4 regions of the Serratia sp. AS12 genome follow, and region 4 is predicted to be linked to each of the others. Evidence: predicted binding sites of a transcription regulator. Region 4 holds the regulator's gene; each other region holds the start of a gene.
The links. The regulator sigma-54, encoded in region 4, starts transcription at its own class of promoters, with help from an activator protein. The targets are predictions, from matches to a motif close to GTTGGCACANNTTTCGCTNT.

Region 1 (3,247 bases), 1.7 Mb from region 4:
CCGGTCAAATTCCACAACCCGCTGAAAGGCACGGTGGAAGAACCGCACCGTTACGTGTGGTTCCGCGCCAACGGCACCATGCCGGACGATCAGCGTATCCACCAATATCTGCTGGGCTATGCGTCAGATTTCAACTTCCTGCCGACGGCGCTACAGCCGCACGGCGTCGGCTTCCTTGAGCCGGGCATGCAGGTGGCGACTATCGATCATTCGATGTGGTTCCACCGGCCGTTCCGCATGGACGACTGGTTGCTGTACGTGGTGGAAAGCTCCTCCGCCTCTGGCGCACGCGGCTTTGTGCGCGGCCAGTTCTACACCCGTGAAGGCGTACTGGTCGCCACCACGGTACAAGAAGGCGTGATTCGCCAGCGCGAAGCCTAAAAAAGAAAAAAAGGGCGATGTCACCATCGCCCTTTTCGCATCATCATTATTTTTCGTGTTATTTAGCGCACTGCCCTTCTTCAAGGCTTATTGGTTATAGGCACTCTCGCCATGGCTGTTGACGTCCAGACCTTCGCGCTCCTGCTCTTCCGGTACGCGCAGACCGACGATGGCGCCCGCCACTTTAAAGGCGATGAAAGCAGCCACACCGGACCAGACCAGGGTGATTGCCACGCTCATCAGCTGGATCAGCACCTGATGGCTCATGGTAACGCCTTCTGCGTACCCGGTACCGCCCAGTGAGGCAGAAGTGAACACACCGGTCAGCAGACAGCCGACGATGCCGCACACGCCATGCACGCCGAACACGTCACAGGTATCATCCACATTCAGCCATTTCTTCAGCGTGACCACGCCCCACAAACCGGCAACGCCGCCCACCAGGCCGATAATCAGCCCCCCGCCGATACCCACGGTACCCGCAGCCGGCGTGATAGCGACCAGCCCGGCGATACAACCGGAGCACGCACCCAGCAGTGAAGGTTTGCCGCGCACAATCCACTCGGCAAAGGTCCAGGAGAGGATCGCGCCGGCGGTAGCAACCACGGTGTTCAGGAACGCCAGTGCCGCAATGCCGTTAGCCGCGCTGGCAGAACCGGCGTTGAAGCCAAACCAGCCGACATACAGGATTGAAGCGCCGGTAAACACCATCGGCAGGTTGTGCGGCTTGAAGGCCTCTTTGCCGAAGCCGGCACGTTTACCCAACAGGTAGGCGCCAATCAGCCCGGCGCTTGCCGCGTTGATGTGCACTACGGTGCCGCCGGCAAAGTCCAGCGCGCCGTCAGCGGCCAGGAAACCGCCGCCCCATACCATGTGTGCAATCGGCAGGTAGGAAATGGTGAACCAGATGGCCGCAAAAATCACTACCGCAGAGAAGCGGATACGCTCGGCAAAGCCGCCCACCACCAGCGCAACGGTAATACAGGCAAAGGAAGCCTGGAATGCCACGTGGATCATCTGGCTAAAGGTGCCAGTGACGCTATCGATGCCAATGCCTTTCAGCATCGCCGTCTGGAATCCGCCGAAGAACGCATTGCCCTCGCTGAAAGCCAGGCTGTAGCCATAAAGCACCCACAGCACGCACACCATTGCGAAGGTGACAGTGACCTGAGTCAACATGGAGAGCACGTTCTTGGAACGCAACAAACCACCGTAAAACAGAGCTACGCCCGGCAAGGTCATGAACAGCACCAAAGCGGTGCAAATCATCATGAACGCGTTGTCAGCCTTGTCTGCGACCGCCGGAGCGGCCAGGGCCAAAGAAGGAACCATGGTTACCGTACTCAGGCCCAACATGGATAAAAGTTTTTTCATTATCAATCCATCCCCATTACTTTACTGAGCCTGTGATTACAGTGCTGCTTCGTCTGTTTCGCCGGTGCGAATGCGAATGACACGTTGCAATTCGGCAACGAAAATTTTGCCGTCACCGATTTTACCGGTGTAGGCCGCTTTACTAATGACATCAACCACTTCGTCTAACTGATCGTCGGCGATAGCAATGTCGATTTTGACTTTAGGTAAGAAGTTGACGCTGTATTCCGCTCCGCGATAGAGCTCAGCATGTCCCTTCTGGCGACCAAACCCTTTCACTTCGGTTACGGTCAGCCCCTGAATACCTACAGAGGATAGGGCTTCACGCACGTCCTCCAGCTTGAATGGTTTAATCACCACGGTAACCAGCTTCATATTGCCCCTCCACGAATTAAGCCCAAATTCCCCCTTGGTACGAGTCTTATAAAGCAAAGGCTATGCCACAAATGGTTTTGTACGCGAATTCAGCAAATTAACCGACGGGGTGGCGATGCGACGAACCACGGCTACCCGGCAACCAGTTCCCGCGAAGGGAATTGATTAAATATTGCGCACCATTTTGGTGCGCGACGCGTCTAAAAAGTGCAGAGAAAGGGATTTGAAAAGAAGGGATGCCTGTTTGTGGTGCGTGGCGGGAAAAAGAAAGGGCCGGTTTTGATGACCGGCCCCTGGGATTATGCGATTTGCGTTTCTTCGCGGCTGGCGGCGGCCAGTTCCTCGCCCACCAGTTGCAGTTGATACATCTGGTAGTAACGCCCCTGTTGCGCCAGCAGTTGCTGATGATTACCCTGCTCGACTGCCTGACCGCGGTGCAACACAAGAATCGAGTCGGCATCGACAATGGTCGACAAACGGTGAGCGATCACCACCAACGTGGTGTGTTCACGGATCAAACGCAGCGCGCGCTGGATCGCCTGCTCGGTTCCAGAGTCAATATTGGCGGTCGCCTCGTCGAGGATCAGGATCTGCGGCGCCTGCACCAACACTCTGGCCATTGCCAACAGCTGTTTCTGGCCCACCGACAGGTTGTTGCCCTGCTCGCCCAGACGGGTATGGATGCCTTGCGGGAAGGTCCGTACCAGCTCAGCCAACTGCACCGTTTCCAGCGCCTGCCAGACCGCCTCTTCGCTGATGTTGCGCCCCAGAGTCACGTTGGCCAGCACCGATTCGGCTATCACCACCGGATCTTGCTGCACCATTGCCACGCCCTGGCGCAGCGTGCGGTGCGACAGGTTGGACAGCGGACGGCCGTCAAGGCGCACTTCACCTTCGTTGACCGGGTAATAGCCCATCAGCAAATTAGCCAAGGTGCTCTTGCCGCTGCCGGTATGGCCAACCAGCGCCACGAAACCGCGCGAAGGCACCGACAGCGAAATATGTTGCAGCACCTTTTTATCTTCACGGTAAGCGAAACTCAGGTTGTCGATGTCGATACGGCCGCTTTCCAGCGGGCGATCGTCCGTCCCGTAGCTTTGCTGGCTGCGGTCCATCA
Region 2 (3,247 bases), 180 kb from region 4:
CACGTCCGCTTGTTCGGCGGTTTTGGTCATGAAGATGTCTTGCACCACGATAAACTCAAGCGCATCGAAAGCGCTGCGCACCAGGCTGAGATCGGCTTCGGTCTGTAACGGATCTTCCCCCATGATGTAATAGGCTTTCACTTTGCCTTCGTGCACCAGGTGCGGCACTTCAGTGATGCGATAACCGATATCCGGATCCATTCCGGCGGCGTCAATGCCCCAGGCGGCGGCGAATTTGGCGCGGACTGCGGGGTCAGTAACGGATTGATAACCGGGGAATTCGTTTGGCAGCACGCCCATGTCGCAGGCGCCCTGGACGTTGTTCTGGCCGCGCACCGGGCCGACGCCGACGTTGGCGCGCCCGAGGTTACCGGTCAACAGCGCCAGGCTGGCCAGCCCTTTGACCACATCCACCGCCTGGCCGAACTGGGTGACGCCCATGCCCCACATGATGGTGGCGGAAGGGGCGCTGGCGTAAGTGCGCATCGCCTGACGGATTTGCTGGGCGCTGACGCCGGTCAGCTGTTCCACCGTTTCCGGCGCGTAATCGGCCACTTGTTGGCGATAGGCATCGAAGCCTTCGGTGTATTTCGCCACATAATCGCGGTCATACAGGTTTTCTTCGATCAGCACGTGGCCGAAGGCGTTAACCAGCGCCATATTGCAGCCGTTGTTGATTTGCAGATGCTGATCGGCGATGCGTGCGGTTTCAATACGGCGCGGATCGCAGACCACGATTTGCGCGCCTTTCTCTTTGGCTTTCAAGACCCGACGGGCGACGATCGGGTGCGAGTCGGCGCAGTTATAGCCGATGATCAGTAAACATTTGGAGTTTTCGATATCGCCGATCGAGTTGCTCATCGCGCCGTTGCCCAGCGTGGCTTGCAAACCGGCTACCGACGGGCCGTGACAGACGCGGGCGCAGCAGTCGACGTTATTGTTGCCGATCACCGCGCGGGCGAACTTCTGCATCACATAGTTGGTTTCGTTGCCGGTACCGCGTGAGGACCCGGTGTGCATAATGGCGCGTGCGCCGTGCTGCTGCTTGATGGCTTTCAGCCGCTGCGCGGTGTAGCGGATGGCTTCGTCCCAACTGACCGCTTCAAACTTGCCGCCTTTTTCGCGGCGGATCAGCGGTTGCGTCAGGCGCGGCGTCAGCAGTTTGGTGTCGTTGAGGAAGTCCCAGCCATAGTAACCCTTCAGGCACAGTTCGCCCTGATTGGTGGCGCCGTCGGCGGCTTCTGCGCGAAGGATTTTGCCGTTATCCACCACCAGTTTCATTTTGCAGCCTGCGCCACAGTAAGGGCAGACGGTCGTGATTTTTTTCATTGGTTCAGCTCCTAAAACAGAGACGACAGGTTGTCGAGCGCGGCACGGCGGCGTTTCTCGGCGTTCATTTCCTGCAACAAATTGCGGTCAACGCAGTGCAACGCTTTGGTGGGGCAGGTTTCCATACAGGCCGGGCCGGCGTCGCGACCGGTGCACAAATCGCATTTGTGGGCTTCGGCTTTGTCGCTGGTGGCCGTCAGTTGAGCGCCGTTCTGGCGGATCACCGGGCGGGTGATCACTTCCATGGCGCCGTAGGGGCAGGCCACCACGCAGGTTTTGCAGCCGATGCAGCGTTCCTGCATCACCAGCACCATGCCGTTTTGGCGGCTGATGGCGCCGTTGGGGCAGACGTTGGCGCAGGGCGCGTCTTCACACTGGCGGCATAACACGGCGGTACTGACGTTAACGCCTTTAATCACGTGTAGCCGTGGGGCGAAGGTGGCGGCGGTCAACGCCGAAATGTCCTGGGTGGCGCTGTGTGCCATGACGCAGGCGATTTCGCAGGTACGGCAGCCGATGCATTTCTTCGGATCGGCGATGATGAACCGGTTCATCAGGAACTCCTGGTTTACGGGGTTGGCAGTGGCGGAATGACAAGGTCTATACATAAAGCGTGCCAACCCACAAATATCAATAAAAGCAAAAGGTTAGTTTTTTGGTGACGAGCGAGCCGACAAAAATGACGATGACGATGTCAGGCCGTCGTCACGGTTAATGTCGAATAGCCGCCGTGGGCCTGCCAGTGACCCAGGCGCTGATGCAGGGTTTTCACCGCCTGCTGCACCGCCGGGCCAATGGGGTAGTAAAACGCCACCACCTCCGGTTGAATGCCGATGAAGGTAATGTCCGGTATGTCGGCGCGCAGTTGGTCTATCAGGAAGCTGAGCGGCATGTTGTGGGTGGTCATGATGAACATTTCGGCGATATCCGCCGGATCTATCACCCGGGTCTCGCCCGGTGCCAGCCCCATGTCGGTGGCGTCGACGATCACCAGCCGCTGTGGCCGCAGTTGGCGAATGGCGTGAATGTCATTCTCCGGCGCCGCGCCGCCGTCGATCACCGTCCAGCCGGTGGGCGGGGCGGCCTGGCACAGTTCCGCCAGCAGTGGGCCGGCGCCGTCGTCGCCCATCAGGCAATTGCCGACACATAACAAAACGCTATCCATGGTGCCTCCTGACCATCAGATAAATCGCCGGTTCGTTTTCGATGGATTGCAACAGGGCGATTAACCGTTGGCTCCAGTCTTGTTGCTGCGACGTCATTTGTCCGGCGGCGCGGCTCAGCGCGCTGGCCAGCAAATGGGTGTGGCTGCTGTCGATGCAGATTTCGCCAAAGCGTTCGACGCCGGCCAGTTTACGCCTGGCGGCACCCTCGGCCGGCAGGTGCGCAATCCAGTCGCGAAACGCCGCCAGCGGGCAATCGAGCCTGGCCTCCAGACAGTCGATCACCCCCAGGTGATGGCCGATCGCCAGGCTGTAATAGATCACTTCCTGCGCCTTGGGTGGCGCCTTCTTTTCCTGCACGAACTTGCGGCTGAGGGAATAAAACGTCACGTGGCAGACCGCGCTCATAGCCGTAACTCCCCTTGCTGTACGCGCTGATAAAGGGCTAACAGATGACCGACGATCTCTGTCAGGCGCGGGTCGTCTTGCCGTTGCAAATACGCCGCCACGCGCTGTTCCGCCGTTTGCGCGTCGGTGGCGGCCAGCAGTTGCAGGAAGTGATCGGCGATTTGCCGGCCGTAGCGATATCCGGCCAGGCGCCGCGCTTCGCGATCTACCGCCACGCGCAGCGGCTGCGGCAGTTGCGGGTGCAGCAGCGCGGTGGCCTCGCCCTCGGTTTCATCGTGCTGTTGGCGGTGGATTTTCTGTTCGAGCAGGCCGAGCGCCATGGCGAAGCCGTAAATCGTGGCGGCGGG
Region 3 (3,247 bases), 1.1 Mb from region 4:
CGTGATGCGTCACCCGCAGGAAGGCGCCGCGCGGCTGGCGACGGAATTTTCCGGCGGTGTCCCGGTGCTCAACGCCGGCGACGGCGCCAACCAGCACCCGACCCAAACGCTGCTCGACCTGTTCACCATCCAGGAAACCCAGGGCCGCCTGAACAACATCAATATCGCCATGGTCGGCGACCTGAAATACGGCCGCACCGTACACTCGCTGGCGCAGGCGCTGGCCAAGTTCGAAGGCAACCGCTTCTACTTTATCGCCCCGGATGCGCTGGCGATGCCGACTTACATCCTGAAAATGCTCGAAGAAAAAGGCATCGAATACAGCCTGCACAGCAGCATTGAAGAAGTGGTGCCGGAGCTGGATATTCTCTACATGACCCGTGTGCAGAAAGAGCGTCTGGATCCTTCGGAATACGCCAACGTGAAGGCGCAGTTTGTGCTGCGCGCGGCGGATCTGGCCGGCGCGCGCGCCAATCTCAAAGTGCTGCACCCGCTGCCGCGCATCGACGAGATCACCACCGACGTGGATACCACGCCGTACGCCTACTACTTCCAGCAGGCAGGCAACGGCATCTTCGCCCGCCAGGCACTGCTGGCGCTGGTATTAAACGCAGATTTGGCTCTTTAAGGGGGAACCGTCATGACTCAGGATAACAAACTGCAGGTTGAAGCGATCAAGTGCGGTACGGTGATTGACCATATTCCGGCGCAGGTGGGCTTTAAGCTGCTGACGCTGTTCAAATTGACCGCCACCGACCAGCGCATCACCATCGGCCTGAACCTGCCCTCCAACGAGCTGGGCCGCAAAGACCTGATCAAAATCGAGAACACCTTCCTGACCGAGCAGCAGGCCAACCAGCTGGCGATGTACGCGCCGAAAGCCACGGTGAACCGCATCGACAACTACGAAGTGGTGCGCAAGCTGACCCTCAGCCTGCCGGACCATATCGACGGCGTGCTGACCTGCCCGAACGGCAACTGCATCAGCCGCAGCGAGCCGGTGGCGTCCAGTTTCGGCGTGAAATCCCGCGATGGCGAAGTGCATCTGAAATGCCGCTACTGCGAGAAAGAGTTCGACCATCAGGTAGTGCTGCAGGCGGATTGAAATATACCCATTTGCCGGGAACGACGCTGTTAATCCGCTCGTCACTCCCTATAATGGAATGCCGTAGGGGGCGAATTTATTCGCCCCCTACGGCGAGCACACGCAGCCGACCACGCTGCAGTTTGAAAGACAAATGGTATACCCAAAATAATTGGAGTTGCGTCAAGGCGGCAAGGGAACTCATCCCGATGAGCTTACTGTAGTAAGTGATTCGGGTGGGTGAGCGCAGCCAACACAGAGGTAGCTTCAAGTATGACGGGTATATATCAGGAGAAAAAATGTCACGTAGCATCAGCACTGAACTCGCCCCGGCAGCCATTGGTCCTTACGTGCAGGGCGTTGATCTGGGCAGCATGATCATCACTTCCGGCCAGATCCCGGTGGATCCGAAAACCGGCGCAGTGGCCGACGACGTATCCGCACAGGCACGCCAGTCGCTGGAAAACGTTAAAGCGATCGTTGAAGCCGCCGGCCTGAAAGTCGCCGACATCGTGAAAACCACGGTGTTCGTGAAAGATCTGAACGATTTCGCCACCGTAAACGCCGCTTACGAAAGCTTCTTCACCGAGCACAACGCGCCGTTCCCGGCCCGTTCCTGCGTCGAAGTGGCCCGTCTGCCGAAAGACGTGAAAATCGAGATCGAAGCCATCGCCGTTCGTCGTTAATTCCACGACCACCGCGCCCAACGGTCAGCCATCGGCTGGCCGTTTTTATTTGTCCCGCCTGAAGCAACGATCCGTTAGGGTGCGCTATCAGGGATCATAGTTAACCCAACGCACCACAATTTCGCCCCATTTTAAGGCAACGCCCGCCGCGCCTGCACCCAAATCGCGCTTTCCCCTGCCCTTTTCCTGCTTTTTACGCCGCTTTTCGCCTCTTTCACATTTTGGCACATTTTATGCTCGATCTTGTTACAGCCTGCAATGTCAACGAGGTGACGATGCTAAATATCGACCTGTCCGCTTCACCGTTTTTTGATGAGATGCTTCTGGCTGAGGGTAAACACCGGGGCCATTACGAAGCTTACTGGCATTGGCTGCAACAGGCCGACCAAAAGGCTATTCAGCGCAAAAGAGAAGAGGCTGCACTGTTGTTTCACCGGGTGGGCATTACCTTTAATGTTTACGGTGAGGATGACGGCGCCGAACGGTTGATCCCGTTCGACAGCGTGCCGCGCATCATCCCCGCCAGCGAATGGGCGATGCTCGATCGCGGCATTCGTCAGCGCGTACAGGCGCTCAACGCCTTTCTGCACGATATCTACCATCAGCAGCATATTCTGAAAGCCGGGATTATTCCGGCCGAGCAGGTGCTGGCTAACGATCAATATCAGCCCTGCATGCAGGGGGTCGATCTGCACCGCAATATTTACGCGCACATCGTCGGCGTGGATATGGTGCGCGGTGGCGACGGCCAGTATTACGTGCTGGAGGACAATCTTCGCACCCCATCCGGCGTGTCCTACATGCTGGAAAACCGCAAGATGATGATGCGCCTGTACCCGGAACTGTTCGCCCAGCAGCGCATCGCCCCGGTGGAGCGCTACCCGTCGCACCTGCTGCAAACCCTGCGCGAAAGCTCGCCGATTAACGATCCCACCGTGGTGGTGCTGACGCCGGGCCGTTTCAACAGCGCCTATTTCGAGCACAGCTTCCTGGCCCAGCAGATGGGCGTGGAGCTGGTTGAAAGCGCCGATCTGTTCGTCAAGGACGGCGCGGTGTTTATGCGCACCACCGCCGGGCCGTGCAAGGTGGATGTGATCTACCGCCGGGTGGACGACGCCTTCCTCGATCCGCTGGCGTTCCGCCCGGACTCGATGCTCGGCGTGCCGGGGCTGCTTTCCGTCTATCGCGCCGGCAACGTGGTGCTGGCGAACGCCATAGGTACCGGCGTGGCCGACGACAAGTCGATCTACCCGTACGTGCCGGACATGGTGCGCTTCTATCTGCAGGAAGAGCCGATCCTCAACAACGTGCCCACCTGGCAGTGCCGCCACAAGAATGAGCTGTCGTACGTGCTGGCGAACCTGGAACAGATGGTGGTGAAAGAGGTTCACGGCGCCGGCGGTTACGGCATGCTGATTGGGCCGGCGGCGACCAAAGACGAAATCGCCCACTTCCGCGCGCTGCTGCTGGCCAAACC
Region 4 (3,247 bases):
AGCCGGTAAAAGGCCATGCGCAGAAGGTCCGTTACGACGTGGCGTCGCAGTTGGTGACCCTGACCGGGAACGCCTATCTGGAACAGCTCGACAGCAACGTGAAGGGCGATCGCATCACCTATCTGGTGCAACAGCAGCAAATGCAGGCGTTCAGCGATAAAGGCAAACGCGTGACTACGGTTCTGGTACCGTCGCAGTTGCAAGACAAAAACGGGCAAAAGAAGAGTAACTAATCACTTATGGCTACACTCATCGCAGAAAACCTGGCGAAAGCCTACAAAGGCCGTAAAGTTGTTGAAGACGTCAGCCTGAAAGTGAAATCCGGCGAGATCGTCGGCCTGCTGGGGCCAAACGGCGCCGGCAAGACCACCACCTTCTACATGGTGGTCGGCATCGTTCAACGTGACGCCGGCCGTATCGTGATTGACGAAGAAGATATCAGCCTGCTGCCGCTGCACGCCCGTGCGCGTCGCGGCATTGGCTATTTGCCGCAGGAAGCGTCGATCTTCCGTCGCCTGAGCGTGTATGACAACCTGATGGCTGTCCTGGAGATCCGCGAGGATCTCAGCAGCGAGCAGCGTGCGGACCGTGCGGTTGAGCTGATGGAAGAGTTTCATATCTCCCATCTGCGCGATAACCTGGGCCAGGCGTTGTCCGGTGGCGAACGCCGCCGTGTGGAGATCGCCCGTGCGTTGGCGGCTAACCCGAAATTCATCCTTCTGGATGAGCCGTTCGCCGGGGTTGATCCCATTTCCGTTATCGACATTAAAAAAATTATCGAGCACTTGCGTGACAGCGGCCTGGGCGTGCTGATCACCGACCACAACGTGCGCGAAACGCTGGACGTGTGTGAACGTGCCTATATCGTCAGCCAAGGCAAACTGATTGCTCACGGCACGCCGGATGCCATTTTGGCTGACGAGCAGGTGAAACGCGTTTATCTGGGCGAAGAATTCCGCCTCTGAGTGCCGGCGCGTCCTGATGGACGACTGTTAACGGAAGTAGACTGAAGATTATGAAGCAAGGTTTGCAACTCAGGCTCAGCCAACAACTGGCCATGACCCCCCAGCTCCAGCAGGCTATCCGCCTGCTGCAGTTGTCCACGCTTGAGCTCCAGCAGGAGATACAGCTGGCGTTAGAGAGCAATCCCCTGCTTGAGCAGACCGATCTGCACGAAGAAATCGACGCCAAAGAGAGTACCGAGACCGAAGGGCTGGATACCCGCGAGGCGTTGGAACAAAAGGACATGCCCGAAGAGCTGCCGCTTGACGCCACCTGGGACGAAATCTACACCGCAGGTACACCGTCCGGCACCGGCACCGATTACAGCGATGATGAGTTGCCGGTCTATCAGGGCGAAACCACCCAGACGCTGCAGGATTACCTGATGTGGCAGGTGGATCTCACGCCATTCTCCGATACCGATATCGCCATTGCCACCTCGATAGTCGACGCCGTCGACGACACCGGCTATCTCACCGTACCGCTGGAAGATATTCTGGAGAGCATGGGTGACGAGAGTGTGACAATGGACGAAGTCGAAGCGGTTTTGAAGCGCGTGCAGCGTTTTGATCCGGTTGGCGTCGCCGCGCGCGATCTGCGCGACTGTCTGCTGATCCAGCTTTCCCAATACGCAAAAGATACGCCCTATCTGGCTGAAGCGCGCCTGATCATCAGCGAACATCTGGCTCTGTTGGCCAATCACGACTTTCGCAGCCTGATGCGAACAACCCGGCTAAAAGAAGATACACTGAAAGAAGCGATGCTGCTGATTCAGTCTCTTGATCCGCGCCCGGGCCAGTCGATCAATACTGGCGAGTCAGAATACGTGATCCCGGACGTGCTGGTACGCAAGGTACAGGACAGTTGGACGGTAGAGCTCAACGCCGACAGCATTCCGCGGCTGAAGATCAACCAGCAGTACGCCGCCATGGGCAGCAGCGCGCGTAACGACAGTGACGGCCAGTATATCCGCAGCAATCTGCAGGAAGCGAAATGGCTGATCAAGAGCCTGGAAAGCCGTAACGACACCTTGCTGAAAGTCACGCGCTGCATCGTCGAGCAGCAACAGGCGTTCTTTGAACAGGGTGCTGAATTTATGAAGCCCATGGTGCTGGCGGATATCGCTCAGGCCGTGGAGATGCATGAATCGACAATCTCACGTGTCACCACGCAGAAGTTTCTGCACAGTCCGCGCGGCATTTTCGAGTTGAAATATTTCTTCTCCAGCCATGTGAATACCGACAGCGGAGGCGAAGCTTCCTCTACGGCGATCCGGGCGTTAGTGAAGAAATTGATTGCGGCGGAAAACCCCGCTAAACCGCTCAGCGACAGCAAGCTGGCCACCCTGCTCTCCGATCAGGGGATCATCGTGGCGCGGCGTACCGTCGCCAAGTACCGAGAGTCTTTGTCCATCCCGCCGTCCAACCAGCGTAAACAGTTGGTTTGACCTCAATAGAGAAGGAAGACACTATGCAGCTCAACATTACCGGACACCACATCGAAATCACCGAACCTTTACGCGAGTTCGTGAATACCAAGTTCGCCAAGCTCGAACAGTATTTTGACCGCATAAATCAGGTGTATGTCGTGCTTAGCGTGGAAAAAGTGCAGCAGATCGCAGAAGCGACGGTGCACGTGAATGGAGGCGAGTTGCATGCCACCTCGGAAGACGAGAACATGTATGCCGCAATTGACGCCCTGATCGACAAACTGGCGCGTCAATTGAACAAACATAAAGACAAACTGAAACAACACTGACATTCTGGGCCGTTTCCGTCAGCGGGCACGGCTCAAACATAGCCCAGGTCGTCGGCGCGTTACCTGTATTACTCTGAATAATTGACGTTGCATCGAAGTGGCATGAGCGCTTATCCCACGAACTTACACAGGTAAGTGATTCGGGTAAGTAAGCACAGCCAACACAGAGGCAGCTTCAAGTATGACGGGTATGGTACCGCGCCGATAAGCCATCAGGGTTAAACAAGGCGAAAAATCACCTCACAAGGCAACTTGATGGTGTGGTTTTAAGTGAAGATGAGATGAACAACGAAACAATGCAATTAAGCTCGGTGTTAAACATCGAGTGCACCAAAAGCTCGGTACACTGCACCAGCAAGAAACGGGCTTTGGAGATTATCAGCGAACTGGCTGCAAAACAGCTCAACCTGCCGTCGCAGGTGGTGTTTGACGCGGTTCTCACCCGGGAGCGCATGGGCAGTACCGGTATCGGCAACGGTATCGCCAT

Region 1: glnK (P-II family nitrogen regulator) is a predicted target of sigma-54. The motif match lies at 2,181-2,200, and genes of this name have one in related genera.
Region 2: hydN (electron transport protein HydN) is a predicted target of sigma-54. The motif match lies at 1,931-1,950, and genes of this name have one in related genera.
Region 3: SERAS12_RS02480 (circularly permuted type 2 ATP-grasp protein) is a predicted target of sigma-54. The motif match lies at 1,991-2,010, and genes of this name have one in related genera.

What each region holds. Positions count from the first base shown of each region.
Region 1 is NC_015566.1:1,130,324-1,133,570, reverse strand. Features, by position in the region: gene tesB (acyl-CoA thioesterase II) at 1-381, shown strand, start outside; gene amtB (ammonium transporter AmtB) at 469-1,755, opposite strand; gene glnK (P-II family nitrogen regulator) at 1,792-2,130, opposite strand; gene SERAS12_RS05225 (SmdB family multidrug efflux ABC transporter permease/ATP-binding protein) at 2,430-3,247, opposite strand, start outside.
Region 2 is NC_015566.1:4,649,877-4,653,123, reverse strand. Features, by position in the region: gene fdhF (formate dehydrogenase subunit alpha) at 1-1,329, opposite strand, end outside; gene hydN (electron transport protein HydN) at 1,341-1,883, opposite strand; gene hycI (hydrogenase maturation peptidase HycI) at 2,024-2,494, opposite strand; gene SERAS12_RS21550 (formate hydrogenlyase maturation HycH family protein) at 2,487-2,900, opposite strand; gene SERAS12_RS21545 (NADH-quinone oxidoreductase subunit B family protein) at 2,897-3,247, opposite strand, start outside.
Region 3 is NC_015566.1:532,036-535,282, reverse strand. Features, by position in the region: gene pyrB (aspartate carbamoyltransferase) at 1-628, shown strand, start outside; gene pyrI (aspartate carbamoyltransferase regulatory subunit) at 641-1,105, shown strand; gene ridA (2-iminobutanoate/2-iminopropanoate deaminase) at 1,384-1,770, shown strand; gene SERAS12_RS02480 (circularly permuted type 2 ATP-grasp protein) at 2,046-3,247, shown strand, end outside.
Region 4 is NC_015566.1:4,826,274-4,829,520, forward strand. Features, by position in the region: gene lptA (lipopolysaccharide ABC transporter substrate-binding protein LptA) at 1-233, shown strand, start outside; gene lptB (LPS export ABC transporter ATP-binding protein) at 240-965, shown strand; gene rpoN (RNA polymerase factor sigma-54) at 1,016-2,449, shown strand; gene hpf (ribosome hibernation promoting factor) at 2,473-2,760, shown strand; gene ptsN (PTS IIA-like nitrogen regulatory protein PtsN) at 3,042-3,247, shown strand, end outside.